DNA from 3 places in the Aliihoeflea sp. genome. Region 1 is predicted to be linked to each of the others. Evidence: predicted binding sites of a transcription regulator. Region 1 holds the regulator's gene; each other region holds the start of a gene.
The links. Region 1 encodes LexA, which represses DNA repair genes until DNA is damaged. Its sites were predicted from a motif close to TGTTCNNNNTGTGTTCNG; they were not measured.
Positions count from the first base shown of each region.

Region 2: the regulator LexA is predicted to act here: its motif matches at 9,523-9,540, upstream of ACT6QU_RS06150 (DNA recombination protein RmuC).
Region 3: the regulator LexA is predicted to act here: its motif matches at 8,351-8,368, upstream of ssb (single-stranded DNA-binding protein).

Region 1 is NZ_JBQVMV010000002.1:443,737-454,154, forward strand. It holds gene gltX (glutamate--tRNA ligase) at 1-1,317, opposite strand, end outside; gene ACT6QU_RS05235 (ComEC/Rec2 family competence protein) at 1,436-3,769, shown strand; gene lexA (transcriptional repressor LexA) at 3,782-4,486, opposite strand; gene ACT6QU_RS05245 (DUF423 domain-containing protein) at 4,594-4,950, shown strand; gene recG (ATP-dependent DNA helicase RecG) at 4,928-7,036, opposite strand; gene ACT6QU_RS05255 (succinate dehydrogenase assembly factor 2) at 7,130-7,411, shown strand; gene mfd (transcription-repair coupling factor) at 7,413-10,418, shown strand, end outside.
Region 2 is NZ_JBQVMV010000003.1:117,753-128,170, forward strand. It holds gene ACT6QU_RS06115 (ABC transporter permease) at 1-919, shown strand, start outside; gene ACT6QU_RS06120 (ABC transporter ATP-binding protein) at 916-2,544, shown strand; gene ACT6QU_RS06125 (2-hydroxyacid dehydrogenase) at 2,567-3,517, shown strand; gene ACT6QU_RS06130 (C40 family peptidase) at 3,676-4,533, opposite strand; gene ACT6QU_RS06135 (leucyl aminopeptidase family protein) at 4,530-5,906, opposite strand; gene ACT6QU_RS06140 (tetratricopeptide repeat protein) at 6,038-6,823, shown strand; gene ACT6QU_RS06145 (Atu2307/SP_0267 family LLM class monooxygenase) at 7,123-8,178, opposite strand; gene ACT6QU_RS06150 (DNA recombination protein RmuC) at 8,254-9,489, opposite strand; gene def (peptide deformylase) at 9,592-10,122, shown strand; gene fmt (methionyl-tRNA formyltransferase) at 10,127-10,418, shown strand, end outside.
Region 3 is NZ_JBQVMV010000008.1:28,088-38,505, reverse strand. It holds gene ACT6QU_RS10985 (lipid-A-disaccharide synthase) at 1-1,141, shown strand, start outside; gene glnA (type I glutamate--ammonia ligase) at 1,205-2,614, opposite strand; gene ACT6QU_RS10975 (P-II family nitrogen regulator) at 2,664-3,002, opposite strand; gene ACT6QU_RS10970 (NAD(P)H-hydrate dehydratase) at 3,245-4,114, shown strand; gene ACT6QU_RS10965 (DUF72 domain-containing protein) at 4,109-4,915, opposite strand; gene uvrA (excinuclease ABC subunit UvrA) at 4,912-7,836, opposite strand; gene ssb (single-stranded DNA-binding protein) at 8,462-8,995, shown strand.

The sequences.
Region 1 (10,418 bases):
CAGGGGTTGTGCCGCCTTGCCCAGCTTCAATCCGGTCTCCTCCGCATAATTGCGAACCGCGGCTTCCGTCTCGGATGCGCTCCATTCGCCGACGGCTTCCAGCCGGGGCAGGAGGTCGCGAACGACGTCGCGGCCGCCATCGGCGAGAATCTGCTCAGCCTTCTCTTCCATCGGCAGGGGCCGCTCAGCGAACAGGAAAGCCGCGCCGTCCTTCAGCTCGACAAGCGTCTTGGCGCGATCCTTGAGACCGGACATCGCCGCCAGAAGCTGCGCGCGACGCTGAGGCGTCAAGGCCGCGACCATCTCGGCGCCTCCGGGAAGGTAGGGCAGGGTCGCCTCGAATGCGCCGAGAAGCTCGGCATCGTCGCTCTGGCGCATATGGACGCCGTTGAGCGCCTCCAGCTTAGCGAAGTCGAAGCGGGCCGCACCCTTGTTGACGTCCTCGATTTCGAACCATTCGATCATCTGGTCGAGCGTCATGATCTCGTCGTCGCCATGGCTCCAGCCAAGACGGACGAGATAGTTGCGCAGTGCCGCCGGCAGGTAGCCCATCTCGCGATAGGCCTCGACGCCGAGCGCACCATGGCGCTTGGACAGCTTCGCGCCATCTGCACCATGGATCAGCGGGATGTGGGCCATGACCGGAACGTCCCAGCCCATCGCCTGGTAGATGATGGTCTGTCGCGCCGCGTTGGTCAGGTGGTCGTCGCCGCGAATGATGTGGGTGACGCCCATGTCGTGGTCGTCGACCACGACGGCGTGCATGTAGGTCGGGTTGCCGTCCGAGCGCAGGATGATGAAATCGTCCAGGTCCTTGTTGGGAAAGCGAACCTCGCCCTGAACCTTGTCGGCGACGATGGTGAAGCCCTCCTGCGGCGCCTTGATGCGAACGACAGGCTTGACGCCGGCGGGCGCCTCGGACGGATCGCGGTCGCGCCAGCGCCCGTCATAGCGCGGCGGCTTGCCCTCGGCACGCGCCTTCTCCCGCATCTCGGTCAGTTCCTCGGGAGAGGCATAGCAGTAATACGCCTTGCCGCTCTTCACCAACTCCTCGCCGATCTCGCGATGGCGGTCGGCGCGCTCGAACTGCGAGACAGGCTCGCCGTCCCAGTCCAGCCCGAGCCATTTCAGCCCGTCGAGGATCGCGGCGGTCGCGGCGTCGGTGGAACGCTCACGGTCGGTATCCTCGATCCGCAGCAACATCTCGCCGCCCGTGTGCTTGGCATAGAGCCAGTTGAAAAGCGCGGTGCGCGCGCCGCCGATGTGCAGATAGCCGGTCGGCGAGGGGGCAAAGCGGGTGACGACCTTGGAGGACATGATTGCTCCTGGAGAACTTGGGGAGGCGCACGGCTCGGCCGCGTCGCGGGCGCTGTGGCCATTCGTGGTGGCTCATGTAGCATAGGCGGCTTGAGGCGCAAGCGGGCGGGCAGGGGATATGGCCGGGGACACGCGTCAGGACGAAGAATGGCGCGCCTTCGTTCCGCCCGGCGAGGCGGACGTGGACGGCATGATCCTTGTTCACACCGAAACCGCCACGCCGCTCGATGCGGCCCCGGTCACACGACGAGAAGTTTCAGCGCGAACCCTCCCGATTGGCGCGGCAGCGGCCCGCGCGGTCTCCGACGAGCGCGATCGCGGTACGGGCTTCATCCTTTTGCCGGTCGCTATGGCGGTTGGCGTTGTGGTTTACGGCGCGCTGCCGTTCGAGCCCTCGCTTTGGCTCGTAGTGTCGGCGCTGGCAGCGCTCTTGCTGCTGGCGTCTCTTTGCCGTGCCTGGCCCGCGATATCGTTCATCGTTCTCGCCCTTTTCGCCACCATGGCAGGCGTCGGGCTCGCTGGACTGGAGACATGGCGGACCGGCACGGCGATGATGGGATCGGAGATCGGAACCGAGGTGACGGGGCGCGTGGTACGCATCGAGCATCAGGCGACCGGTCGCACGCGCCTGACACTGGATGTCGCATCGACGGCGCGGCCCGAACTGCGCTACGCGCCCGACCGGGTTCGTCTCTCCGCACGGAACGTGCCGGCCGAGCTGCAACTCGGCATGACGATCGTCGGCATCGCCCGCCTGATGCCACCTTCCGGCCCGGTGCGGCCAGGCGGCTATGATTTCGCCTATAACAGCTATTTCGACGGCATCGGCGCAATCGGATTCTTCCTGCGCGATCCCGAGCTCGCCGCCTCTTCGCCGCCGCCCGACCTGCGCGAGACGCTGGTCCTGCGGCTCGAAGCCGTACGCCTCGCCATCGCCGCTCGGGTGCGTGCCGTTCTCTCGGGAGCGGAAGGCGAAATTGCAGCCACGCTTACTGCCGGCGTGCGTGCGGGAATACCCGAAACGGTCAACGAGGACCTGCGCAAGACAGGGCTTGCCCACATCCTGTCTATCTCCGGATTGCACATGGCGCTCGTCGCCGGCACGGTGCTCGTGGCCATAAGGGGCGGTCTGGCGCTCTTTCCGGTGTTTGCGTCACGTCGCCCGGTCAAAAAATACGCCGCCATCGTCGCGCTGATTGCCGCCACGCTCTATCTGGGAATTTCCGGAGGCGCCGTTGCCGCGCAACGCAGCTACATCATGCTGGCGGTGATGCTCGTCGCGATTCTCTTCGACCGGGCGGCCATCACGATGCGCAATCTGGCGATTTCCGCGATTATCGTCATCGCGATATCGCCGCACGAAGTCGTCGGACCGAGCTTCCAGATGTCGTTTGCCGCGACGGCGGCACTCATCGGCGCCTATGGCTGGTGGAGCGAACCGCGCCGCGTGCCCGACGCGCCGCGAGCCGAACGCGGCGCGATCGGTCGCCTTGCCGCAGGCGCGTTCAAGTTCATGCTTGGTCTTGCCGCGACTTCGGTGATCGCCGGGCTCGCGACGACGCTTTATGGGGCCTACCACTTTCACCGCGTCTCGCCTCACGCGCTCTGGGTCAATCTCAGCGCCATGCCGATCGTCTCGGCGATCATCATGCCTTTCGCGGTGCTCTCGGCCCTCATGATGCCGTTCGGCCTCGAGGCGCTGCCCCTGCGCGTCATGGGCGCAGCAATCGGGGTGGTTACCGATATCGCCGCGTGGTTTGCGGCGCGCTCGCCGATCGATGCCGTCGGTTCGCTGCCCGTCGCTGCCGTCGCGGTGCTCACGGTCGGTCTCGTCGCCATGACCGCGCTGTCGGGCAAGTTGCGCCTGATCGCGCTGCCATTCCTGATCCTGGGGACCGGCCTCATCGCAAATCGCGACCTGCCGGATGTCCTTGTCTCGGAGGATGGACGGCTCGTCGCCATCGCCGGCCAGGGGCGGACGCTTCACGTCAATCGATCCCGGCCGAACGGCTTCACGATCCAGAACTGGCTGCATGGAATGGATGCGGACCGCGTCCAACCGCCTGCCGATGCGGCGACGCCGGCCGAAGCGATTGACCAGGCCTCGACCGTGCCGGGCTTTTCCTGCGCGGCCAAGACATGCGTCGCGCAGGACGAGCAAGGGCGCCTAGTGGCTCATGTACCGGACGCGATCGCCGCTTTCGCATTCTGTACCAGCGCCGCGCTGATCGTGATCGATGATGCGACTGCGGGCAATGTCTGTCGGACGGGAGAGGCGGCGATCGTGACGAAGCAGGACCTGGCACGGCGGGGCAGTGCGGAAATCCAACTGGGCAACGCAGGTGCCCTGCCAAACATCATCCACGCCATTCGCGAGCCTTACCGGCCGTGGCACAGCCACCGCCAATTCTCCCGCGAGGCGCGCGGAATGCCGCCCTATCGCCGCGATTGATCCCGCCGCCGCTCAGTACTTGCGGAGCAGCCCGACCAGCTTGCCCTGAACCTTGACGCGCTCGGACCCGTAGATCTTCGTCTCGTAGGCCGGATTGGCGGCTTCGAGGGCGATCGACGCGCCCTTGCGGCGGAAGCGCTTCAAGGTCGCCTCCTGATCGTCCACCAGCGCAACGACGATTTCGCCCGGCGTCGCGGACTGACCCGCCCGGATGATCACCGTGTCGCCATCGAGGATGCCGGCCTCGATCATCGAATCGCCATGGACGTCGAGCGCGTAGTGTTCACCGCCCGCCAGCATCTCCGGCGGCACGGCGACCGCGCGGGTCGCATGCTGGATCGCGTCGATCGGGACGCCGGCGGCGATCCGGCCCATGACGGGAATCTCGACCGGCGCCCGTGTCACCGGAATCGGCTGCGCCTTCTCGGCTCTGGCCGCCGGCTTTTCCGACAGGCTGCCCTGGATGACGCTCGGCTGGAACCGCCGCGGCTGTTGGGAGATCGATTCGGGCAGCTTGATCACCTCGAGCGCGCGTGCCCGGTTCGGCAGGCGACGCAGGAAGCCGCGCTCCTCGAGTGCCGTGATGAGACGATGGATGCCGGACTTGGAAGCCAGACCGAGCGCCTCCTTCATTTCGTCGAAGGACGGCGGCACGCCGCTCTCCTTCAGCCGCTGATGGATGAAGAGCAGGAGTTCGTGTTGCTTGCGCGTGAGCATGGCAGTCCTTACAAGGAGAATCGCCGAAAAACAAAACCAGAACAAACTTAACCGTTCTTCATGTGTTCTGCAACAGGCGCGTGAAAGTCGAGCAATCTGGACGAAACATGGCCCATACCAACCGAATTCTTTTCTGCCTCGGCGCGCTTTGCGGCGCCTGCGGTGTCGCACTTTCGGCGGTCGCCGCGCACCGAGAGGGCACGCTCGGCACCGCGGCCAACATGCTGTTGTTCCATGCACCGGCGCTGATGGTGCTGGCAGGTCTTCAATTCGGCCGGCTCCAGCTTGCCGGCACCTGGATTCTCGCGGTCGGGCTCGCGCTCTTCTGCGGGGACATTGCTGCCCGCGCATTTCTCGGCGACCGGCTGTTCCCGATGGCCGCACCTGCCGGCGGCATGCTGTTGATCGCCGGCTGGGCCGTCGTCGCGGCTTCTGCGCTGTTCAGCCGGCGCGGATCAGCCTGATCGCGTCGTCGCGTCCGAAGAGATAGAGAAGCGTGCGGATCGCCCGCCCGCGCGGCGTGGCGAGGTCGGGGTCGCGCTGGAGGAAGAGCCGCGCATCGTCGCGCGCGACCGACAACAGGTCGGCGTGGTGTTCCAGGCGGGCAAGCTGAAAGCCGGGTGTGCCCGACTGGCGCGTGCCGAGGAGTTCGCCTTCGCCGCGCAGTTTCAGATCTTCCTCAGCGATGCGGAAGCCGTCTTCCGTGTCGCGCATCACGGTCAGCCGCTGCTTAGCGACCTCGCCGAGTGGCGACTGGTAGAGGAGGACGCAGCTCGACGCCGCCTGTCCGCGCCCGACCCGGCCGCGCAACTGGTGAAGCTGGGCGAGGCCGAAACGCTCGGCATGCTCGATGACGATGATCGTGGCGTCGGGCACGTCGACGCCGACTTCGATGACGGTCGTACCGACAAGGATGCGCGTGCGCCCGGCCTTGAAATCGGCCATCGCCTCGTCCTTTGCTACGCCCGACATTCGACCGTGGACGAGCCCGACGTCTGGGCCGAAAATGTCTGCAAGCGCCTTGTGGCGGTCGGCGGCCGACATGACGTCCATGCCTTCGGCTTCCTCGACCAGCGGGCATATCCAGTAGATCTTCTGCCCCTCGTCCACGGCGCGGCGCATCCGTGCGATCAGGTCCGACAGGCGCTCGAGCGGCAGGGTTACCGTCTGGATCGGCTGGCGGCCGGCCGGCTTCTCGTCGAGGCGCGAGACGTCCATGTCGCCGAAGGCCGTGAGTACCAGCGTGCGCGGGATCGGCGTCGCGGTCATGACGAGAATGTCGGGCGCCACACCCTTGGCACCGATGGCGAGCCGCTGATGGACGCCGAACCGGTGCTGCTCGTCGATGACGGCGAAGGCGAGGTCGTGAAAAGTGACGCTCTCCTGGAAGATGGCGTGGGTGCCGATGACGATGTCGATCGTCCCGTCGGCGATGGAGGCAAGTGTCTCCGAGCGCTCACGGCCTTTTTCGCGACCAGTAAGGATCGCGGCGCGAAGCCCGGCCTGTTCCACCAGCGGCGCGATCGTAGCAAAATGCTGGCGCGCAAGGATTTCGGTCGGCGCCATCAGCGCGGACTGGCCGCCGGCCTCGGCGATCCGCGCCATGGAGAGAAGCGCGACCACGGTCTTGCCCGAGCCGACATCGCCCTGCAGGAGCCGCAACATGCGGTCCGGCTTGGCGAGGTCGGCCTCGATTTCGGTGATCGAGCGCTGCTGCGCGCCGGTCAGCGCATAGGGCAGGGCGTCGCGGATCGCCGCGCCCTTGGCGCCATCGCCGAGCCGCGCTTGGCCCGCGACGCGCTTCATGCGCAGCCGCACCAGCGCGAGCGCGATCTGCCCGGCCAGAAGCTCGTCATAGGCGAGCCGCCGCCATGCGGGGCTTGCAATGTCGCAATCGGCGGGCGCTTCGGGCTGGTGAAGATGAAGAAGGGCTTCGCGAAATTCCGGAAAGTCGTGCCGGCCAAGCACGGTCTCGTCCTGCCACTCGGGAAGGATCGGCATCCGCTCCAGCGCGGATGCGACCGCCTTGCGCACCAGTTTGGCCGAAAGCCCGGCCGTCATTGGATAGACCGGCTCGATCGCGGGCAGGGCGCCAGCGTCGGCCTTGGCGACGATGTGGTCGGGATGCACCATGGACGGGCGGCCGTTGAACCACTCGACCTTGCCGGAGACGACGATCTCCCCGCCAACCGGCATCAGCTTTTCCAGCCATTGGCCCTTGGCATGGAAGAAGGTGAGTGCGATCTCGCCGGTCTCGTCAAAGGCGAAGACGCGGTAGGGCATCGCGCCACGGCCACGTGGTGGCGCCTGGTGGCGATCGACGGTCAGGTCGAGCGTCACGATCGACCCTTCGCCCGAAAGCGCGACGCCTGGGCGGCGCGTGCGGTCGATCACCGAATGGGGCGGCACGAAGAGAAGATCGGCCGCGCGCACGTCGCGGCCCGTCGTGTCGGCCGAGACGATGCGGCGCATCAGTTCGGCCGTCTTCTCGCCAATGCCGGCGAGCGAGGTGACGGGCGCGAAGAGGGGATCGAGTTCGGTGGGACGCATGGCGCGGGATACTATCGAGGCAACTTCGTTGCCGAAAGGCTGACATCGCGTTTCCCAGACGCTATATGCGCGGTCCAACCCGGTAGGCCCTTTATGTCCGAAAATCCCGCTGATCTTCTCGATATCCGCAAGCGCAAGGCGCGTTTTCGCGCCTGGCATCGCGGGATGCGCGAGGCCGACCTCGTCATCGGTGGCTTTGCCGATCGTGAACTCGGCAAATTCGACGAAGCGCAGCTCGAACTCTTCGAATCCCTGCTCGGCGAATCCGATGGCGACATCGTCAAGTGGATCACCGGCGAAATGCCGGTGCCGCCGCATCAGGACAACGAAATCGTCCGCCGCATGATTACCGACGCCCGCAGCCTCGCCACTTGACATGACGCTTCTCAATCCCATTCACATCTCCGCCAAGCACACCGGTGAACCGACGGTCGTCGACGGCGTTGCCGATGGCTACGAGGCCTTCGCGCTGGCGGCGATTGCGGCTGCGCAGGATGGCCCGGTCGTCTTCGTCGCGCGCGACGGGCAGAAGATCCCGGCGCTCGCCGACATCCTGCAGTTCGTCGCGCCCGGCCTGCCGGTGCTCGAACTGCCGGCCTGGGATTGCCTCCCCTATGACCGCGTTTCGCCCGGCAGCGACGCGGTTGCGCGTCGTCTGGACGCGATGGCGTCGATCGCGGCGCTCCGCAAAAAACCGCACCGCGCCATTGTCCTCGTCAGCGCCAATGCGGTGCTGCAAAAAATGCCGCCGCTCGATTTCGTCGCCGGCCAGACGCTGAGCGCGAAGCCCGGCAACCAGATCGACATGAACGACCTCGTCGCAAGGCTGGAGACGAGCGGGTTCGAACGCGTGGCGACGGTGCGCGACGTCGGCCAATATGCGGTACGCGGCGGCATCCTCGACCTGCTCGCGCCCGGCGCGGAGGAGGCATTGCGGCTCGATTTCTTCGGCGACACGCTCGAATCGATCCGCGCCTTCGACCCCGCCTCGCAGCGCACGACCGGCCAGCGGCGCGAATTGCGGCTGCAGCCGATGAGTGAGATCGCGCTGACACCCGACACGATCAGCCGCTTTCGCCGCAGCTACATCGAACTTTTCGGCGCGCCATCGCGCGACGACGCGCTCTATGCCTCGATCAGCGAGGGCAAGCGCTTTGCCGGCATGGAGCACTGGTTGCCGCTCTTCTTCGAGACGGTCGAGACAATCTTCGACTATCTGCCGGACGCGCCGGTCGTCTTCGATCATCTCTCGCGCGAGGCGATCGGCGAGCGGCACACGCTGATCCGCGACTATTACGATGCCCGCAAGCGTCAATCGTCGGGCAGCGTCGGCGAAGCGGTTCCGTACAAGCCGCTGCCGCCGGACGCGCTTTACCTTTCAGCCGATGCGGTCAAGACGGCGGGCGAGGGCCGCGACGTCCTCGAATTCACGCCCTTCGCCGCACCGGAAGTCGACCGCCGCCGCATCATCCATGCAGGTGCCGAGGCCGGCCGCTCCTTTGCCGAGGAACGCGCGGACCCGTCGATCAACGTCTTCGACCGCGCCGCGCGCTACATCGCGGACTTGCGTGCCAAGAAGCGCAAGGTCGTCGTAGCAGGCTGGTCGGAAGGTTCGTCCGATCGTCTGGCGCAGATACTTGGTGAACATGAACTGGAAGGCGTTGCCCGCGTCGCCTCGCTGGCCGATCTCGAAAAGCTCGGAACCGACAAGATCGGCCTTGCGATCTTGCCGCTCGAAACCGGCTTCCAGACCGAAAAGCTGGTCGTCGTCGCCGAGCAGGATATCCTCGGCGACCGTCTCGTTCGCCGTTCGAAGAAGCGCAAGAAGGCATCTGATTTCATTGCCGAAGTCGCCGCGCTCAATGCCGGCGACATCGTCGTCCATGCCGACCACGGCATCGGCCGCTTCGTAGGGTTGCAGACGATTACTGCCGCCGGCGCGCCGCATGATTGCCTGGAACTGCGCTATGCCGGCGACGATCGGCTCTTCCTGCCGGTCGAGAACATCGAGCTTCTGTCGCGCTATGGCACCGAGGGCTCCGAGGCCACGCTCGACAAGCTCGGCGGCGGGGCATGGCAGGCGCGCAAGGCGAAGCTGAAGAAGCGCCTACTCGAAATGGCGGGGCACCTGATCCGCATCGCGGCGGAGCGCACCTTGCGGCCCGCGCCGGTGATGGCGCCGCCGGACGGCGTCTACGGCGAGTTCGCCGCGCGTTTTCCCTATGACGAGACGGACGATCAGCAGAACGCCATCGACGCGGTGCTGGATGATCTGGCGCGCGGCCGCCCGATGGATCGCCTGATCTGCGGCGATGTCGGCTTCGGCAAGACGGAAGTGGCGCTGCGCGCGGCCTTCATTGCCGCGCTCGAAGGCTTCCAGGTCGCCGTGGTGGTGCCGACGACACTTCTCGCCCGCCAGCATTTCAAGACGTTTTCGCAGCGGTTCGCCGGGCTTCCGGTCAAGGTCCGGCAGGCATCGCGGCTGGTCGGCTCGAAGGAACTCGCAGAGACCAAGAAGGGCATTTCGGACGGCACGATCGACATCGTCGTCGGCACCCATGCGCTTCTGGGCTCCGGCGTCAGCTTCAACAATCTCGGCCTGCTGATCGTCGACGAGGAGCAGCATTTCGGCGTCAAGCACAAGGAGCGGCTGAAGGAGCTGAAAAGCGACGTCCACGTGCTGACATTGTCTGCCACGCCGATCCCGCGCACGCTGCAACTGGCGCTGACGGGCGTGCGCGAACTCTCGCTCATCACCACGCCGCCGGTCGACCGCATGGCGGTGCGCACGTTCATCGCGCCTTTCGACCCGCTGGTCATCCGCGAGACGCTTTTGCGCGAGCGCTATCGCGGCGGCCAGAGCTTCTACGTCGTGCCGCGCATCTCCGACCTCGGCGAGATCAAGCAGTTTCTCGACGAGCAGGTGCCGGAACTGAAGGTCGCGACCGCTCATGGCCAGATGGCGGCGGGCGAACTCGACGACATCATGAACGCCTTCTACGACGGCCAGTACGACGTTCTCCTGTCGACGACCATCGTCGAATCCGGCCTCGACATCCCGACCGCCAACACGCTGGTCGTCCACCGCGCCGACATGTTCGGCCTCGCGCAGCTCTACCAGATCCGCGGCCGCGTCGGTCGCTCGAAGTCGCGCGCCTATGCGCTCCTGACGCTGCCGGCCAACAAGATGCTGACACAGCAGGCCGACCGCCGGCTGAAGGTGCTGCAATCGCTCGATACGCTCGGCGCCGGCTTCCAGCTCGCCAGCCACGATCTCGATATTCGCGGCGCCGGCAACCTTCTCGGCGAAGAACAGTCCGGCCACATCAAGGAAGTCGGTTTCGAGCTTTACCAGCAAATGCTGGAGGAGGCCGTGGCCGAA
Region 2 (10,418 bases), on a different contig from region 1:
CGTCGACTATCCGGAGGAAAAGTTCGGCGGCTTCCTCGCGGTGACGGACTATCGCGACCCGGTCATCCAGGAAGAGATCGAGGCGAATGGCTGGATGATCTGGCCGCCGATCCGCTATTCCTACCGCACGGTGAATAACGAGATCCCCGAGGCTGCGCCCGCCAAGCCGTCCTGGCTCTACGACCGCGAGACGCGCTGCCAGCGCTATTTCGAGGGCGCGGACGATCCGAACTGCACGCTCGGCAATTTCAACTGGCTCGGCACCGACGACCAGGCCCGCGACGTCGCGGCGCGTGTCATCTATGGCTTCCGCATCTCTGTCCTGTTCGGCCTCGTCCTGACGGCCGCCTCGGCGATCATCGGCGTCACGGCCGGTGCCGTGCAGGGCTATTTCGGCGGCTGGACCGACCTGATCTTCCAGCGCGTGATCGAAATCTGGTCGTCGATCCCGGTCCTCTATCTGATCCTCATCATCGCCGCGATCCTGCCGCCGGGGTTCTTCATCCTGCTCGGCATCATGCTGCTCTTCTCATGGGTGGCGTTCGTCGGCGTCGTGCGCGCCGAATTCCTGCGGGCGCGCAACTTCGAATACGTAAACGCGGCGCGGGCGCTGGGCGTCGGCAATGCCACGATCATGTTCCGCCACCTCCTGCCGAACGCGATGGTCGCGACGCTGACCTTCCTGCCCTTCATCCTCAACGGATCGATTACGACGCTGACCTCGCTCGACTTCCTCGGCTTCGGCCTGCCCCCCGGCTCCGCCTCGCTCGGCGAACTCCTCCGTCAGGGCCAGCGCAACCTGAACGCCCCCTGGCTCGGCATCGTCGGCTTCCTGTCGCTGTCGGTCATGCTCTCGCTGCTGATCTTCGTCGGCGAAGCCGTCCGCGACGCCTTCGATCCGCGGAAGACGTTCCGATGACCACCCCCCTTCTTTCCGTTCGCGATCTTTCCGTTGCCTTCGCCCAGGGCGGGCGTGAGCAGATTGCCGTCGATCATGTTTCATTCGACATCGCTCCGGGTGAGACGGTTGCGCTCGTCGGTGAATCCGGGTCGGGCAAGTCGGTTTCCGCGCTCTCGGTTCTCAAGCTCCTGCCCTATCCAGCCGCCAGCCACCCGTCGGGGCAGGTACTGTTCGAGGGCAAGGACTTGCTGGCGCTCGACGAGCGGGCGCTGATGCGGGTGCGCGGCAACGACATCACGATGATCTTCCAGGAGCCGATGACGTCGCTCAATCCGCTGCACACGATCGAGCGGCAGATCGGCGAAATCCTGAAGCTGCATCGCGGCATGAACGAGAAGCAGTCGAAGGCGCGCACGCTGGAACTCCTGAACGAGGTCGGCATTCGTGAGCCTGAAAAGCGTCTTGGCGCCTATCCGCACCAGCTTTCCGGCGGCCAGCGCCAGCCCGTGATGATCGCGATGGCGCTCGCCAACGAGCCAAAGCTCCTGATCGCCGACGAGCCGACCACGGCGCTCGACGTGACCGTGCAGGCGCAGATCCTCGAACTCCTGGCCGAGTTGAAGACACGCAACAAGATGTCGATGCTCTTCATCACACATGATCTCGGCATCGTGCGGCGTATCGCGGACCGCGTCTGCGTGATGACGAAGGGCAAGATCGTCGAGGAGGGGCCGACAGCCGAAGTCTTCGCCAATCCGAAGCACGAATACACGCGCCATCTGCTGGCAGCCGAGCCCAAGGGCGAGCCGCCGGCGGCGAACGACGCGGCGCCGATCGTCATGAAGGGCGACGACATCAGGGTCTGGTTCCCGATCAAGCAGGGCTTCTTCCGCAAGACGGTCGACCATGTGAAGGCCGTAGACGGCATCGACCTTACCGTGCGCGCCGGCCAGACGCTGGGCGTCGTCGGCGAATCGGGTTCCGGCAAGACGACGCTGGGCCTGGCGCTCTCGCGCATGATCTCGTCGAAGGGCCGGATCATGCTCGGCGACAAGGCAATCGAGGATTATTCCTTCCGCGAAATGAAGCCGCTGCGGCGCGAGATGCAGATCGTGTTCCAGGACCCGTTCGGCTCGCTCTCGCCGCGCATGTCGGTCTCGGAGATCATCGAGGAAGGGCTGCGTATCCATCAGCCCAAGCTGGACGCCGATGCGCGCGACGCCCTTGTGGTGGGCGTCCTCAAGGAAGTCGGGCTCGATCCGGCGACGCGCTTCCGCTACCCGCACGAATTTTCCGGCGGCCAGCGCCAGCGCATCGCCATAGCGCGTGCCATGGTGCTCAATCCGCGCTTCGTCATGCTCGACGAGCCGACTTCGGCGCTCGACATGAGCGTGCAGGCGCAGGTGGTCGACCTGTTGCGCGACCTGCAGAAGAAGCACCAACTCGCTTACCTCTTCATCAGCCACGATCTGAAGGTCGTGCGCGCGCTGGCGAACGAGGTGATCGTGATGCGCAATGGCAAGGTCGTCGAATACGGCACCAGCCGGCAGATCTTCGAGAACCCGCAGACCGACTACACGAAGGCGCTGATCGCCGCCGCCTTCGATATCGCGACCGCGCCGGCCGGCGTCGTCAGCGAATAGACAAAAGACCAGGGAGCCGACCATGACCGACCAGCGCGCGGGGCGCATTCTTCTGTCCGTCCAAGGGTTCAACCCGAAGAAGTGGCACGAGCTTCTTTCGGCGGAGCGGCAGGTGGTGACCGAGCCGCAGGGCGAGAGCGACCCGTCAATCGACTATGCGGTGGTCTGGAAGCATCAGCCCGGCATTCTCGCCACGCTGCCGAATTTGAAGGCGATCTTCTCGATCGGCGCCGGCGTCGACCACATCTTCGCCGACCCGAAGCTGCCCGACGTGCCGATCGTGCGCGTGGTGGCGGGGAACCTAACCCAGCACATGGTCGACTATGTCGTCTGGCGCGTGCTGGACCACCAGCGCCAGGGCATGTTCTACCGCGCCGAACAGGCGAAGAAGAGCTGGCGCGAGATCGCGCAGCCAGCTTCGCCGGACGTCTCGGTCGGCATTCTGGGCCTCGGCGAGCTCGGGCTGGCGGCAGCGAAGGCCTTGAAGGCAATCGGCTTCGACGTGAAAGGCTGGACGCGGACGGAAAAATCCGTCGATGGGGTCGAAACCTTCAGCGGCGAGGCGGGGCTGACGCCGTTCCTCAACGCGACCGATATCCTCGTGGTGCTATTGCCGCACACGCCGGCGACCGAGGGGATCGTCGACTACGAACTCCTGTCGAAGCTGCGCCGCGACAACGGGCTCGGCGGCGCGTGCCTGATCAATGCCGGTCGCGGCAAGCTGCAGAAGGAGGCGGACATTTTGCGCGCGCTCGACGACGGCACGCTGAAGGAGGCGAGCCTCGACGTCTTCGAGACCGAACCGCTGGCGGCGACGAGCCCGCTCTGGACGCATCCACGCGTCTTCGTCACGCCCCACGCCGCGGCCACATCCGACGCGCGACACCTCGTGCCGCTGATGGTGGAGCAGATGGACCGCTTCGAGCGCGGCGATCCCCTGCAGCATCTGGTGGACCGCAAGGCGGGGTATTAGGCCGGGCGAGCGCCCCCTCCGACCCTTCGGGCCACCTCCCCCGTGAACGGGGGAGGATCTACCTCGAGAAAGGCCGCAACCTCGGCTCTTCCCCTGCGAAGCGGGGGAGGGGGACCATGCGAAGCATGGTGGAGGGGGTGTTTGCGAAGTCGAGAAAGTCAGGGCCGCCGAAACCCCGTCGGACCGCCGTAAAGGTGCCCAATGCGCGATACCGCGTCGGCCAGCGGCTCGCGGGTGACGCGCATCGTGTGGCCGCTGGCATGGATCATGGAAGCGGCGTCGAGCATGATCGCGACATGGCCCTTCCAGAAGACGAGGTCGCCACGTCGCAGGCCGGCGAGGTCGTCGCCGATGTCGAGCGCGATGCCGATGCTCGCCGCCTGCATGTCGGTGTCGCGCAGCACTGATATGCCGGCCATCCGCAACGCAAGCTGCACCAAGCCAGAACAATCGATGCCGAAGCCGGAAACACCGCCCCACAGATAGGGCGTGTGCTCGAAGCGCTCCGCGACCGAGACGTAGTCCGGCTCGAGATGACCGACCGGCCGAAGGTGATCGAAAATCATCGCCTCGCCGGTCTCAAGGAGGGCGTAGCGCGTGCCGCGCGTTTCGGCCTCGCCGACGATGCGCACCGCCGCGCCCATCGAATGCGCCGTGGTCATCGGAAGGCGCAAATCCGCGCCGCGATAGACGAAACTGCGCTGTACGACAACGACATGTGTCGCCTCCTCGACCGTACTCAGCGCCGATGCGGGCGCGTAGCCGACATAGCCGTCGGCGTCAGCCTGCAGCCATGCCCAGCCTTCGCGCTCGTCGAACACGCGGACCGTGGCACCGCAGAGCAGTTGCGTATCGATGCCGCTGTCGGCGCGGGGGGCGGGGCGCAAATCTACGATCGGCGCGGCGATCCGCGCCGGTCGTCCTTCGACGAACTGGCTGACCTCGACCCGGCCGCGCAGGCTTTCCGCTGCAAGATCGGGCCGAAAGGCGTGGAGGCGGCGGTCGAGCGTGGTCATTTTCCGTACCGCGCTTCGAGGACGCGCATCAGCGCGCGGATCGCCTGCGCCTCGCCGCCGACTGGCGCGTGAGGTTTCTCCACCGGGTTCCAGCCGAAGATGTCGAGATGGACCCAGCTTCGTGCGTTTTCGACGAATTTCTGAAGGAATAGGGCCGCCGTGACCGAGCCGGCAAAGCCGTCGGTGGTGACGTTGTTCATGTCGGCAACCCGCGAGGAAAGCTTCTTCGCATAGGGCTTCCAGAGCGGCATCCGCCAGACCGGATCGGCCACCGTATCGCCCGCGCGAGAAAGGTCGGCGGCGAGCGTCTCGTCGTCGGTGAAGAAGGGCGGCAAGTCCGGCCCGAGCGCGACGCGCGCGGCACCGGTCAGCGTCGCCATGTCGATCAGGAGTTCCGGCTTTTCCTCGTCGGCAAGCGCCAACGCATCGGCGAGGATCAGTCGGCCCTCGGCATCCGTGTTGCCGATTTCGACGGTCAGCCCCTTGCGGCTGGTCAGAACGTCGCCTGGCCTAAAGGCGTTGCCGGCGATGGCGTTTTCGACGGCGGGAATGAGGACGCGCAGGCGCAAATCGAGATTGGCGCTCATGATCATCGAGGCGAGCCCAAGCACGTTCGCCGCGCCGCCCATGTCCTTCTTCATCAGGAGCATGCCGCTTGCCGGCTTGATGTCGAGCCCGCCGGTGTCGAAGCAGACCCCCTTGCCGACCAGCGTCACCTTGGGCGCGTCCTTCGGACCCCAGGTGAAGTCGATGAGGCGAGGCGTCTGATCGGAAGCGCGGCCGACCGCGTGGATCATCGGAAAATTCTGCTTCAGGAGCGCGTCGCCCTCGATGACGGAAATCTTCGCCTTGTGTGCCTTGGCGAGCCTGCGCGCGGCCTCCTCGAGATCGGCCGGCCCCATGTCGTTGGTCGGCGTGTTGATGAGATCGCGGGCAAGGATGATGCCGTCGGCCTCGCATGTGACGCGGGCGAGGTCGACACCGGCGGAAAGCTGCAGGCGGATGTCGCGCGGGCTGTCCTTCCAGTAGCGCTCGAAGCGGTATCCGCCGATCACCAGCGCGAGGGTCGCCAGATGGGCGTCGAACGCGCCGGGCGCGAAGACCCATTCGCCGGAGGGCAGGTCGCGGGCGAGGCGGCCGAGCGCCAGCGCCGCCGTCGCGCCTTCCTCGGTGCCGATGCCGACCAGCGCGCCGGCCAGTTCGCCGTCGGCGTCGGGGAAGGCCAGCACCTTGCCAGACTGGCCGGAAAAGCCGCTGGCCTTCGCCCAGGCGCGGGCACGCGCGTCGATCGCGATGCCGTCGAGCCCGTCCTTGGCGACGACATGGATGGGCTTCGCATTGGCGAGCGGCGTTTGCGTGATTTCGATGGGCATGGGGTCTCCTGAAAGGCGGGCGCGAAGCAGATGCGAACCCTTTTAACGCTCCGTTAGGGTTAACGGAATATTGCTCGGGACATTAAGGAGTGCTTCGGCACGAGGGTATGTCGATGCGGAGGTCGATCAACATGAAGGCAAAGGCGAGGACCACGGCGACGATCCTGGCGCTGGCGGCAACGCTCGCGCTGGCGGGTTGCGCCGGCAACAAGCGCATGACGACCGCCTCCGTCGACCGCACGACGACCGGCGCGGTCACGCAGATGACGGCGCCCGAACTGCGCGCGACGGCCGATCAGCTCGGCACCGCCTATACGCGCAACCCGGCCGACATGAACGTCGCCATGCAATACGCTTCGGTGCTGCAGATGGACGGGCGCAACGACCAAGCGCTGGCCGTGATGCGAAAGGCGGCGATCGACCATCCCAAGGAACGTCAGGTGCTCGCGGCCTACGGCAAGGCGCTGGCCGCCGCCGGCGACCTCCAGCCCGCGCTCGACGCCGTCCGCCGTGCGCAGACGCCCGAATATCCCGACTGGAAACTGATGTCGGCCGAAGGCGCGATCCTCGACCAGCTTGGGCAGGCCGGCGAGGCGCGCCGGCTCTATGCCCGCGCCCTTGAAATGCAGCCGAACGACCCGAGCGTGCTTTCGAACCTCGGCATGTCCTATCTTCTGGAAGGCGACCTGAAGCAGGCCGAAGCCCAGCTCCAGAACGCCGTCACCCAGCCCGGCGCCGACAGCCGTGTGCGGCAGAATTTGGCGCTGGTGGTCGGGCTGCAGGGGCGTTTTGCGGATGCCGAAGCAATCGCCAGTCGCGAATTGTCGCCCGAACAGGCCGAGGCCAACGTGGCGTATCTGCGGTCGATGCTCGCGCAGCAGAACGCCTGGAATGATCTGGCGAACGAAGAGGGCTGACCGGCGCCGTTCCTACCGGGACGATGGGCGTCGGCAGCTTCACAATTGTTGTTTTCTTTGAAGGGGACCCCCCACCCTTTATCCCTCCCCACAAGGGGGAGGAAGGGCATCCACGTCGCGCCCCTGCTTTCGGTCGGGTGATAAAATTGACGGAAAGGCTGGACGCTGGCGACTCCCTCCCCCTTGTGGGGAGGGATAAAGGGTGGGGGTCACTTCGGGAAAAAAAGCGACCGCGGCAATCGGGACGATGCGCGTCAATGCGCGAAATGATCTCCAGCCGGTTCGGGCGGGACAGCCCGTCAGGCCGCGGCGATCCGCCTTTTGCCGACTGCCTTCTTCACCTCCGGCGCCACCCGCGTTCCCAAAATCTCGATTGCCTTCAACAGCTTGGCGTGATCCATCACGCCGATCGCCATCTGGATGACGAAGCGGTCGAAGCCGAAGATTTCGTAATGCGCGAGGATCTTGTCGGTCAGTTCCGACGCGTCGCCGATGAACTGGGCGCCGCGTGGGCCGGCAGATGCCTCGAACTGCTGGCGGCTGGCCGGCGGCCAGCCGCGTTCGCGGCCGATCCGGTTCATCACTTCAGCTTGTGCGGGATAGAACGTGTCGACGGCTTCCTTGCGCGTATCCGCCACGAAGCCGTGGACGTTGATCGAGGTCTTCAGCGTCGCCGGATCGCGGCCGAACTTTTCGGCCGCCTCGCGATAGAGCTTGAAGAAGGGCGCGAAGCGCGCCGGCTCGCCGCCAATGATGGCGAGCGCGAGCGGCAGGCCGAGCATGGCCGCGCGCCCCACCGATTGCGGCGTGCCGCCGACGGCGAGCCAGATGGGCAATTTGCCGTTGACCGGCCGCGGGTAGACGCCGCGCTCGCTGACGTGCGGCGTGTGCTTGCCGCCTTCCCATGAAAAGATTTCGCCCTCGTTGAGCTTGATCAGCATTTCGAGCTTTTCGGCGAAGAGCGTGTCGTAATCGCCGAGGTCGTAGCCGAAGAGCGGGAAGGATTCGATGAAGGAGCCACGCCCGGCCATGATCTCTGCACGCCCGTTCGAGATGTTGTCGAGTGTAGCGAACTGCTGGAAGACGCGGATCGGGTCGTCCGACGAGAGCACTGAGACGGCGCTCGACAGCTTGATATTCTTGGTGCGCGGGGCGGCGGCGGCGAGCGCGACGGCGGGAGCGGAGACGGCGTAGTCCGGCCGGTGATGTTCGCCAAGGCCAAAGAGATCGAGCCCGACCTGATCGGCGAGTTCGATTTCCTCGATGAGATTGGCGAAGCGCTGCGCCGGACTGACGATGTTCCCGGTCACCGGGTCGGTGCCGACATCGCCGAATGTGTAGAGGCCGATTTCCATCGTTCATATCCCTTCGATTTGAAGAAGAGGTATGGAACCAGCGGGCGGATTGCCAGTCGCGGGCAGGTGAACAGTCTATTCGTCGTCGACGACCCGCAGGCGCAGCGAGCCGCTGCGCGCTTCTGCCGGCTTCTTGTCTGCTTTCTCGTCGATCTGCGGCGAGTCCAGTTCCAGCGCCTCGATCTTCTCGCCGCGCTTGGTCAGCTTTTCCGTCGAGGTGAGGATCAGGTCGATGTCGCGATTGGCCTGCCCGAAATGGGTCTGAAGCTTGCGCACGCGCTCGTCGAGGCGGCCGAGATCCTCCATCAGGCGGATGACCTCGCCCTGGATCAGATGCGCCTGCTCGCGCATCCGCGCGTCCTTCAGCACCGCCTGGATGACCTGGATGGAGAGCATCAGCAGCGAGGGCGAGACGATGACGATGCGGGCGCGATGGGCTTTTTGCACCAGCGCCTCGAAATTCTCGTGAATCTCGGCGAAGATCGATTCCGACGGCACGAACATGAAGGCCGTGTCCTGCGTCTCGCCATTGATGAGATATTTGTCGGCGATGGCCTTCAGGTGAACTTCCACATCACGGCGGAAATTCTGCGCGGCGTATTTCTGCGCCTCCGAATTTTCGGCCTCGGCAGCCGTGCGAATGGCGTTCCACGATTCCAGCGGAAACTTGGCGTCGATGACGAGGTCGGGCGCGCCGTTCGGCATGCGGATCGTGCAGTCGGGGCGGCTGCCGTTGGAAAGCGTCGCCTGGAATTCGTAGGCGCCGTGCGGCAGGCCGTCGGCGATGATTGCCTCCATGCGCGCCTGCCCGAAGGCGCCGCGGGTCTGCTTGTTGGAAAGGATGTGCTGGAGTTGCACGACTTGGCCGGCGAGCGACTGGATGTTGTTCTGGGCCGTATCGATGACCGCAAGGCGTTCCTGCAGCTTGGCGAGGTTTTCGTGCGTCGACTTCGTCTGCTCGGTGATCGAATGGCCGAGCCGCGAGGTCATACCGTCGAGCCGCTCGCCGATCGCCTTGTTGAGCTCGGCCTGACGCGCGCCGAACACTTCGGCGATCGTGCCCATGCGCCCCTGCATTTCGACTTGTGCACGGGTGATCTCGGCGAGGCGTGCATCGGCTTCGCGCGCCCGCGCGGCGCTCTCCTCCGCCACCTCGGCCTGCACCCGTGCCGCACGCGAAACGGACATGACGAGGAGCGCGACCAGCGCCAGGACGACGGCCGCGCCTGCAATCAGCGCGTGGCCGAGCGTGATCGTGGTCGAGCCGAGCTGGAGAAGGGGGGCGGCGAAAAGCGATTCGGACGGGTTCATCGCGCGACACTAGACGATTCGCGACGTCGCAATAAGACCAAAACGTGAACGTCCACATGCCGGAGCGTTGACGCGCGCGGTTTCACCGATTACCTGACGGCCATGACGATCAAGCCGCTCATCATCCTTCCCGATCCCGTCCTGCGCCAGGTGTCGAAGCCGCTGGAGCGCGTCGACGACGCGACCCGCAAATTCGCCGATGACATGCTCGACACGATGTACGACGCGCCGGGCATCGGGCTCGCCGCGATCCAAATCGGCGAGCCGCTCCGCATGCTGGTCATCGACCTCGCCAAGGAAGGTGAGGACAAGGCCCCGCACGTGTTCATCAATCCGCAGATCGTGGCATCGGGCGACGACATTTCCGTCTACGAGGAAGGTTGCCTGTCGATCCCGGACTACTACGCCGAGGTCGAACGGCCGGAGACGGTGACGGTGACCTATCTCGACCGCGACGGCAAGGCGCAGGAAATGGTGGCCGACGGGCTGATGGCGACGTGCCTCCAGCACGAGATCGACCATTTGAACGGCGTGCTCTTCATCGATCACATCTCCAAGCTCAAGCGCGACATGGTCGTGCGCAAGTTCAAGAAGCTCGCCCGCGAGAAGGCGCCGCAGCGCCTCGTCGGCTGATCCGGTGGCGCTGCGCGTCATCTTCATGGGCACGCCGGAATTTTCGGCGGCGACGTTGAAGGCGATTGTCGAGGCGGGGCACGAGGTCGTGGCCGCCTATTCGCAGCCGCCGCGCCCCGCCGGAAGGCGCGGACTGGAACTGAAGAAATCCCCTGTCCACGATCTCGCGGAAAGCCTCGGCATTGAGGTCCGCACCCCCGTTTCGCTGAAAGGCGAGGCCGAGCAGGCTGCATTCCGTGCGCTGGGCGCGGATGTCGCTGTGGTCGTCGCCTACGGGTTGCTCCTGCCGAAGGCGA
Region 3 (10,418 bases), on a different contig from region 1:
CGAAGAATCGGGTGACCTGCTGGGGGCCGATCTCGTCGATGCGATTGCGCGCCTGACGGGGCGGCCGATCGAACTCGTCGGCGTCGGCGGGCGGCATCTGGAAGCGCGCGGGCTCAACTCTTTCTTTGACGGATCGCAGATCGCATTGATGGGCGTGACCGCCGTCGTCAAGGATTTGCCGCGGCTGATCGGCCGGCTGAACCAAACCGCCAAGGCGATCGCGGCGGAGCGGCCGGACTGCCTCATCACCATCGACAGCCCGGAATTCTCGCTGCGCGTCGCGCGCAAGGTGCGCGCGATCGTGCCCACGATCCCGACCGTTCACTATGTCTGCCCGAGCGTGTGGGCGTGGCGGCCGGGCAGGGCGGTGGAGATGAAGCCCTATATCGACCACATCTTGTGCCTGCTGCCGTTCGAGCCGGGCGAACTCGAGCGGCTCGGCGGGCCGTCCGGCACGTTTGTCGGCCACCGGTTGACGCAGGATGCTGGCTTGCGCCATGCCGCCGCCGCGCAGATGACGCGCGGCGATCCGGCCTGGGGGACGAAGTCGCTGCTGGTTCTGCCCGGCTCGCGCCGGGCGGAAGTGACGAGCTTGATCGGGCCGTTCGGCGAGACGGTGAAGGAACTCGTCGCGCGCGGAAACCGGTTCGAGGTGGATATTCCGACCGTGCCGAAGGTCGCGGCGCTGGTTCACGACGCAATCGCCGACTGGCCGGTGCCGACGCGGATCATCGAGGATGCAGAAGGCAAGTACGGCGCATTCGCGCGGGCGGATGCGGCGCTTGCCGCTTCCGGCACGGTGTCGCTCGAACTCGCGCTGGCGCGGGTTCCGCTGGTTGCCTGCTACAAGACCGATGCGATCTGGCGTGCGTTGATGAGTCTCGTAAAGACCTGGTCGGCTTCGCTGCCGAACCTCATCGCCGACTGGCCGGTCGTGCCCGAATATTACAACGAGTATGTGCGGCCGGGGAATCTCGCGCGGGCGATCGAGCAGATCTGGGCGGCGACGCCGGCGCGCGCAACGCAGATGCACGGTTTCGACATCGTCGCGCAGCGGCTCCACACCGAACGGCCCGCGGGCGAGATCGGCGCCGAGGCTGTCCTGGCGACGATCGAAGCGCAGCACCGGCATTGGCAGTAGGCATTCGCGGCAACGAAAAAGGGCGGCCCGAGAGCCGCCCTTCGCATTTCAAACGCGGTCCGATCAGACCGAATAGTACATGTCGAACTCGATCGGGTGCGGCGTCATTTCGAAACGCAGCACTTCGGCCATCTTGAGCTCGATGTAGGAATCGATCTGGTCGTCGTCGAACACGCCGCCGGCCTTCAGGAACCCGCGATCCTTGTCGAGCGAGGTCAGCGCTTCGCGCAGCGAACCGCAGACGGTCGGGATCTTCTTCAGTTCCTTCGGCGGCAGATCGTAGAGATCCTTGTCCATGGCCTGGCCCGGGTGGATCTTGTTCTTGATGCCGTCGAGGCCAGCCATCAGCATCGCCGAGAAGGCGAGGTACGGATTGGCGGTCGGATCGGGGAAGCGGACCTCGACGCGCTTGGCCTTCGGCGAGTTGCCGAACGGAATGCGGCAGGAGGCCGAACGATTGCGTGCCGAATAGGCGAGCAGAACCGGGGCTTCGAAACCGGGGACCAGACGCTTGTAGGAGTTGGTCGAGGGGTTGGTGAAGGCGTTGAGCGCCTTGGCGTGCTTGATGATGCCGCCGATGAAGAACAGGCAGTTCTCCGACAGGCCCGCATATTCGTTGCCGGCGAAGGTCGGCTTGCCGCCCTTCCAGATCGACATGTGGACGTGCATGCCCGAGCCGTTGTCGCCGTAGATCGGCTTCGGCATGAAGGTCGCCGTCTTGCCGTAGGCGTTGGCGACCTGGTGGATGACGTATTTGTAGATCTGCATCTTGTCGGCGTTGCGGGTCAGCGCGTCGAACTTGATGCCGAGCTCATGCTGGGCGGCAGCCACTTCGTGGTGGTGCTTTTCGACGACGACGCCCATTTCCGACATGACCGAGAGCATCTCGGAGCGCATGTCCTGGAGAGAATCGATCGGCGGAACCGGGAAATAGCCGCCCTTGACGCGCGGACGGTGACCGAGGTTGCCGGTCTCGTATTCGGAATCGTCGTTGGACGGCAGTTCCGAGGAGTCGAGCTTGAAGCCGGTATTGTAGGGATCGGCCTTGTACTTGACGTCGTCGAAGACGAAAAATTCGGCTTCCGGGCCGACATAGACCTCGTCGCCGAAGCCTTCCGAACGCAGATAGGCCTCGGCCTTCTTGGCGGTCGTGCGCGGATCGCGATTGTAGGCCTCGCCCGAGACGGGGTCGAGAATGTCGCAGACTATGACCATGGTCGACTGCGCGAAGAACGGGTCCATGTGGGCCGTCTCGGTGTCGGGCATCAGCACCATGTCGGACTCATTGATGGCCTTCCAGCCGCCGATCGACGAGCCGTCGAACATGACGCCATCGGCGAACATGTCTTCGTCGACGGCCGCGATGTCCATCGTCACGTGCTGCAGCTTGCCCTTGGGATCGGTGAAGCGCAGGTCGACGAACTTGACGTCCTCGTCCTTGATCCGCTTGAGGATGTCATTTGCTGTGGTCATTTTCAGTTTCCCTGTAGTTGAACTTTGAAATCCCTGATCGGCCCGCGCCCTAGATGGCGTCGATGCCGGTCTCTCCCGTCCGGATGCGCACGACTTCCTCGACATTTGAGACGAAGATCTTGCCGTCGCCGATCCGCCCCGTCTGCGCCGCCTTGCGAATCGCCTCGATCGCCTGTTCGACATGGTCATCGCCGAGCACGACCTCGATCTTCACCTTGGGAAGAAAATCGACGACGTATTCGGCACCCCGATAAAGCTCGGTGTGACCCTTCTGACGGCCAAAGCCCTTCGCCTCGGTCACGGTGATGCCCTGAAGCCCGTCTTCCTGATGAGCTTCCTTCACCTCGTCGAGATTGAAAGGCTTGTTGATCGCCTCGATCTTTTTCATGCGAAATTGGCCTCCGATACGATAAAAACGAGGCTGACAGTCCCGTTTCGCCGAAAAGAATGCACGGTCCGTGCCAGTTTTAGCGATTCCGCGTCTCGTTTTCGGGTTTTTTGCAGAAAGTCGCGATTGCCGCGCTGGCCACAGACGAGCAAGCATGATGGCAGCGGAAAACGGGTACGGTCCGAGAGAATGTTGATCGTCGATGTGCACATGAAACAGGCAAAGTGCGAGCATAATGGGCAATGACTGATCCTCTCGCCAAAACGCCACTTCGCAATCTCCCTGAGCTTTGGGCGGCGCACTTACCCCGGCCGGCGCGCGATGCGCACAAATATCGACGCGGCCACGTTCTGGTGTTTTCCGGCGGGCCGCTGAACACCGGCGCTGCGCGGCTGTCGGCGAAAGGTGCGGCGCGGGCAGGAGCGGGCGCGGTCACCGTCGGATCGTCGCGCAATGCGCTGGCTGCGAATGCGGCGCATCTGACGTCGACCATGTTGGCGGAGATCGACGATGTCGGTTCGCTTCGGACGTTCCTGGAAGAGCGTTTGCCGGCGGCGGTGGTCATCGGTCCGGCGTTTGGGGTGGGCGGGAAGTGCCGGGCGTTTGTCGAGACAATCCTGACGAGTCCCGTTGGGGCCAGGAGCGCGACAGCGGTTCTGGACGCGGATGCGCTCACCTCGTTCAAGGACGAGGCGGATGCCCTCTTCGGGCTGATCGTCCGCTCCGAGTGGCAGGTCGTCCTGACCCCGCATGAGGGCGAGTTCAGGCGGCTATTTGGGGATAAGGCGGAGGGTCTGAAGGCGGATCGCGCGTGCCAGGCGACGCGGCGCTCGGGTGCGATCGTCGTCTATAAAGGGCCGGATACGACGATTGCCGCGCCGGATGGACGCATTGCCGTCAACGAGAACGGTTCGCCCTGGCTGGCGACCGCGGGTTCCGGCGACGTGCTGGCAGGGATAATCGCGGGATTGTCCGGGCAGGGGATGCCGGCATTCGAGGCGGCGTGCGCCGCCGCCTGGATACACGCAGAGGCCGGAACGCGCTTCGGGCCGGGGCTGATCGCCGATGATCTGCCGGACATGCTGCCGGCGATCCTGCGCGAACTCTTATGAGTTCACCCGTTCCATGAAGGCTTGCGCGGCCTGCGGCGCGCGGACTTTGCCTTCGTGGATAAAATAGACGAACACGTCGCGAGGGCGCTTTTCCGGGGTCGATTTCGGGTCGGCCTTCGACAATTCGACCGGCTCGCCGCCCGCCGCCCAGATGCGCGCGCGCTCCGCCCACTGGTCGAGTTCGGCTGGCGGGTAGGCAGTCGGCACGTCGTCCTCGCCCTTTTGCAGGCGGGCGTAGACGAAGTCCGACGTCACATCGGCGATTTCCGGATAGGTGTGGTGATCGGCATAACAGATCGCCGACTTGTACTTCCGCGCGAGCGCGACGAATTCGGGCACCGCGAAGCTCTCGTGACGCACTTCGAGCACATGGCGGAAGGAAACTCCGTCGCGGCTTTCGGGAAGGAGCTTCAGGAAACCTTCGAAATCGTCGGCCTCGAACTTTTTTGTCGGAGCGAACTGCCAGACGATCGGGCCGAGCTTGTCGCCCATCTCGGCGACGCCGGTATCGAAGAAGCGCTGCATCGATTCACCGGCTTCCGACAGCACCTTGCGATTGGTGACGAAGCGGTTGCCCTTGACTGAAAAGACGAAGCCCTCGGGGACGTCCGCCGCCCATTTGGCGAAGGTCTCGGGCGTCTGGCCGCGATAGTAGGTGCCGTTGATCTCGATCGTCGGAATCTGCCGGCTGGCAAACTCGAGTTGCTTCTTCTTCGCGAGCTTGTCGGGATAGAAGGTGCCTTCCCACGGCTCGAACGTCCAGCCACCGATGCCCGCGCGGATTTTGCCTGGCATGGTCATTCCGCCGCCTCGGCCTTGCCAATGATGGGCCGGCGTTCAAGGAGTTCCTTGAGGAACTGGCCGGTGTAGCTTTTCGGCTCGGCGACGACTTCTTCGGGCGTGCCGGAGGCGACGAGCTGGCCGCCGCCATCGCCGCCTTCGGGGCCGAGGTCGAGGACCCAGTCGGCGGTCTTGATGACTTCGAGATTGTGCTCGATGACGACGACCGTGTTGCCTTGGTCGACGAGCTCGTGCAGCACTTCGAGCAGCTTGGCGACGTCGTGGAAGTGGAGGCCGGTGGTCGGCTCGTCGAGGATGTAGAGCGTCTTGCCGGTCGCCTTGCGCGACAGTTCCTTGGCGAGCTTGATGCGCTGCGCCTCGCCGCCCGACAGCGTCGTCGCCTGTTGGCCGATATGGATGTAGCCGAGGCCGACCTTCTTCAGCGTCTCCATCTTGTCGCGGACGGCCGGCACGGCGGCGAAGAAGTCGACGCCTTCCTCGACCGTCATGTCGAGCACGTCGGCGATCGACTTGCCCTTGAAGGTGACGTCGAGCGTCTCGCGATTGTAGCGCTTGCCGTGGCAGACATCGCAGGTGACGTAGACGTCGGGCAGGAAGTGCATCTCGATCTTGATGACGCCGTCGCCCTGGCACGCCTCGCAGCGGCCGCCCTTGACATTGAACGAGAACCGGCCCGGCTGGTAGCCGCGCGCTTTGGCCTCCGGCAGGCCCGCGAACCAGTCGCGGATCGGCGTAAAGGCCCCGGTGTAGGTTGCCGGGTTGGAGCGCGGGGTGCGGCCGATGGGTGACTGATCGATGTCGATGACCTTGTCGAGGAATTCGAGACCTTCGATTCTTTCGTGCTCGGCAGGGTGCTCTCTTGAGCCCATGATCCGCCGCGAGGCGGCCTTGAAGAGCGTCTCGATGAGGAAGGTCGACTTGCCCCCGCCCGAAACGCCCGTGACGGCGGTGAAGGTGCCGAGCGGAATTTCGGCGGTGACATCGCGCAGATTGTTGCCACGCGCTCCGACGACCTTGATGCGCTTGCCCTTTTTCGATTTCCGGCGCTCGGCCGGAAGAGGAACGCCCAGCGAGCCGGACAAATATTGACCGGTCAGCGAGTTCGGGTTGGCCATGATCTCGGACGGTTTGCCCTCGGCAATGACGTTTCCACCATGGATGCCGGCGGCGGGGCCGATGTCGACGACATGATCGGCCTGCAGGATCGCGTCCTCGTCGTGCTCGACGACGATGACCGTGTTGCCGAGGTCGCGCAGGTGCTTCAGCGTGTCGAGGAGACGCGCATTGTCTCGCTGGTGAAGGCCGATGGATGGCTCGTCCAGCACGTAGAGCACGCCGGTGAGGCCGGAGCCGATCTGCGAGGCGAGGCGAATGCGTTGGCTCTCGCCACCCGACAGCGTGCCGGAATTGCGCGACATGGTAAGATAGTCGAGGCCGACATCGTTCAGGAAGCGCAGGCGTTCGCGGATTTCCTTCAGAATGCGGACGGCGATCTCATTGTGCTTTTCGTTGAGCGCCTTTGGCAGTTCCTCGAACCAGCCGACCGCCTTGCGGATCGACATCTCGGTGACCTGGCCGATGTGGTGGCCGGCGATCTTGACCGCCAGCGCTTCGGGCTTCAGCCGGTAGCCGTTGCAGGCCGGGCAGGGGGTGGCCGACATGAAGCGCTCAATCTCCTCGCGCATCCAGGCGGATTCGGTTTCCTTCCAGCGGCGCTGAAGGTTCGGGATCACGCCCTCGAAGGTCTTCGATGTCTTGTAGTTGCGCATGCCGTCATCATAGGAGAACTCGACCTTGCGCGAGCCGGTGCCGTGGAGGATGGCGTTGCGGCCTTCCTCACCGATGTCGCGCCAGCGGTCGCCGATCTTGAAGCCATAGGCGCGGCCGAGACCTTCGAGGGTCTGGACGTAATAGGGCGAGGACGATTTTGCCCAGGGCGCGACGGCGCCCTCGCGCAGCGATACGTGTTCCTCGGGAACGATGAGCGATGGATCGATCGCCTTCTGGCTGCCGAGGCCGTCGCAGGTCGGGCAGGCGCCGAAGGGGTTGTTGAACGAGAACAGGCGCGGCTCGATCTCGGGAATGGTGAAGCCGGACACCGGACACGCGAACTTTTCGGAGAACAGGATGCGCTCATGCGTCTCGTTCTTTGACTTGTTGACGGCGTCGGCGCCCGTCATCTCCTCGCCCAACTGCTTGTCGGCGAACTCGGCGATGACGAGACCTTCGGCAAGACGCAGCGCGGTTTCCATCGAATCCGCGAGCCGCGTCGCCAGGTCGCCGCGCACCACGATACGGTCGACCACGACGTCGATGTCGTGCTTGTATTTCTTGTCGAGGGCCGGGACGTCCGCGATCTCGTAGAAGGTGCCGTCGACCTTCACGCGCTGGAAGCCCTTCTTCATAAGCTCAGCGAGTTCCTTCTTGTACTCGCCCTTCCGGCCGCGCACGATCGGCGCCAGGATATAGAGACGCGTGCCTTCCTCGATTTCGAGCACCCGGTCGACCATCTGGCTGACCGTCTGGCTCTCGATCGGAAGGCCGGTCGCGGGCGAATAGGGAATGCCGACACGCGCGAAGAGCAGGCGCATGTAATCGTAGATCTCGGTGACGGTGCCGACCGTCGAACGCGGGTTCTTCGACGTCGTCTTCTGCTCGATCGAGATGGCGGGGGACAGGCCGTCGATCTGGTCGACGTCCGGCTTCTGCATCATTTCCAGGAACTGGCGGGCATAGGCCGAGAGGCTCTCGACATAGCGGCGCTGGCCTTCGGCATAGATTGTGTCGAAGGCGAGCGAGGACTTGCCGGAGCCCGACACACCCGTCATGACGATCAGGCTATCGCGCGGCAGATCGATATCGAGATTCTTCAGATTGTGCTCGCGCGCGCCGCGCACGGAAATGAATTTGTGGTCCGCCATGAGCCGAACGTCGCCTTCCTGATTGCGATGCCGGGAATTTGCCGTCCGGCCAAGCCGCACATGTAGGTATTCCCGCGCTTCCGTCGAGGGCGGCACGCAGGCTAGTTTCTTTTGCTGCTTTTCAATCGCCGCTTCAAGCGAAAAGAACGAAGAAGGAACATGCTCCTGACATCGATTTCGCCTTGACCTAACGGCGGGGTGAGGGCACGATGAAACCGTCAGCCGATCAAGGTCGGCGACGCCCGAGAGACAATCACGAGGTGAGGCATGACTCCACCGGATAGGCTCTTCTGACTGCCTGACGCAGTCGCGCCGACCGCTTGTCGGTGATCAATCCAAAATCAGAGACGATTGTCGAACGACGTCTAGTCGCTTTCGAAATAATATATCGATACTCGGATATCGATACCGTTGCCCAAGAGGCGACAAGAAGGCCCCTCGAACCCTTGATGGTCGGGGGGCTTTGCTTTTCGCGAGCGCTGGATTTTCGCTTGATCCCAGCTTCGAGTTTCGATAGAACAAAATAAGAACATGTTTGTTGTGGAACGTCGGCACTTCGCCGGAGCGTCGTCGGGCGGCATCCATTATGGTGCCGGCACAAAGTGTATGTAATCTGGAGAGCGATATGGCAGGCAGCGTCAACAAGGTCATTCTGGTGGGCAATCTCGGGGCCGATCCGGAAACGCGCCGCCTGAACTCGGGCGATCCGGTCGTCAATCTGCGCATCGCAACTTCGGAAAGCTGGCGCGACAAAAATTCCGGCGAGCGCAAGGAAAAGACCGAGTGGCATCAGGTCGTCATCTTCAACGACAACCTCGCAAAGGTGGCCGAGCAGTATCTGAAGAAGGGCATGAAGGTCTATATCGAAGGCGCGCTCCAGACCCGTAAGTGGGAGAAGGATGGCGTCGAGCGCTATACGACCGAGATCGTCCTGCAGAAATTCCGCGGCGAACTGCAAATGCTGGATTCGCGCGGGCAGGGCGGCGATCAGGGCCAGGTCGGCTATGGTGGTGGCGGCGGTTATTCGGGCGGCGGCGGTGGTCGCGGCGGCGATTTCGGCCAGTCCGGTCCCTCTGACGATCGCGGCCGCGGAGGTCAGTCCAGTGGCGGTGGCGGAGGCGGCTACGGCCGCGATCTGGACGACGAAATTCCGTTCTGACAGGTGGTCAAGCGTGGGTGTAAACAGCAGCCGACTTTCTTGTGAGCAGTCAATGACTTGACGGAATTCCAGGGAATGGGGCTTTTCAGCTGCGCGTTTCCGCTTGCCCGACCTCGCCCACTGTCAACTGTTCGGCTGAAACCGCTTTTGAACCCGAGGTTTGTTCGGGGACCATATTGCCCGTGTGTAAACCGCGCGGGCATTCGCGCAATCCCATCTGGGCGACTTCCGAAGGCCATCGTCAACCCGGTGTGCCACTTCAGAGGCGTTCCCAGGCGTGGCAAGTCCAGCAGTAGAATCCGCCATTGGATACGCACGATCAGGCAAGATCTTCCGGGTGCCATCGTGGCATCTCGTGGCTCCGGCTGGCAGTGTAGGAAGGCGCGTAGTGGCGAGGGGCGCCCGTTCCGCCCTGTGGATCCCGTATATTTCGTTGATCCCATGCCCAGGTTCGCAGCATCGCCGAGCACGGCAATCGCTATTAGCAGCCGAGCATCTCCCTGGCCGCGCGCAGGCCGCACCCAGGAGCGATGCCGAACCCGGACTTCATCTGATGTCGGTGGCTGGCGCATGTGTTCCACTGCCCGGTCACCCAGGCCTAAGGTCCTTGCCGTGTGTCCGGGGCGTTGATGACAAGACTTCCAAGTGTCGCCGCGTCGGCGACGGACTGCCAGGCTGAGAAGGGAGGGCGTCCGCTTGAACTGCCCAAGGCCGCACTCACCGCTCGCCGCGAAGCTGACGGCGATGGAGGCCACTTAGCAATCCCTCTCAGAATTGGGGGCTAGCGGAGCGGTGGTCACCATGAGCGCAGATATCTCCCGATGGGTGAACGGCATCGCGAAGCTACCGCACGGTCCTTCTGGGTATCCTAAAGTGGACATGCGCGAGCGGGGGCTTGCGGAGAGCGCTTTACCCGCTTGATGAGAGGCGTGAGGCTCTGAAGTGCGAACGGCTTGGCACACCTGCTATCGTGAACGAATCGGTCAACACCTCTTCGGAAGAAACTTTCGCCACAGCGCGAGTGGCAGAAGGGAACGCCGAGCAAGAGTTATCCACAGATTTAGTCCTTGGCGGCCTCAAAAACTTTCGCCTTTCCTCAAGGATTCGATGTCATTTCACCAAAAAAACGAATCCTTGGCGCCGATCTGATTATCGAGAAATACCAATACTTTGCTCGGCGCCAATGGCCTGCGGCGCTATCGTTTTCGTCGACGTTGACGCCGTGCGTCGCGCCGGCTCTCCTTTCGCGCACACGCACGAAAGGGGAAGGGGATGCCAGTGAAACACGAAGCGCCAACGCAGCCGTGGTGGGACACCGATTTCCTTGCGCAGATAGCCAACAAATCCTCCTGGGAAGGTGCCGCGCAGGGTACCTGCCGCAACCGGGCGCATAGGGAGGGTCAGCCGACTTACAGTGAACCGC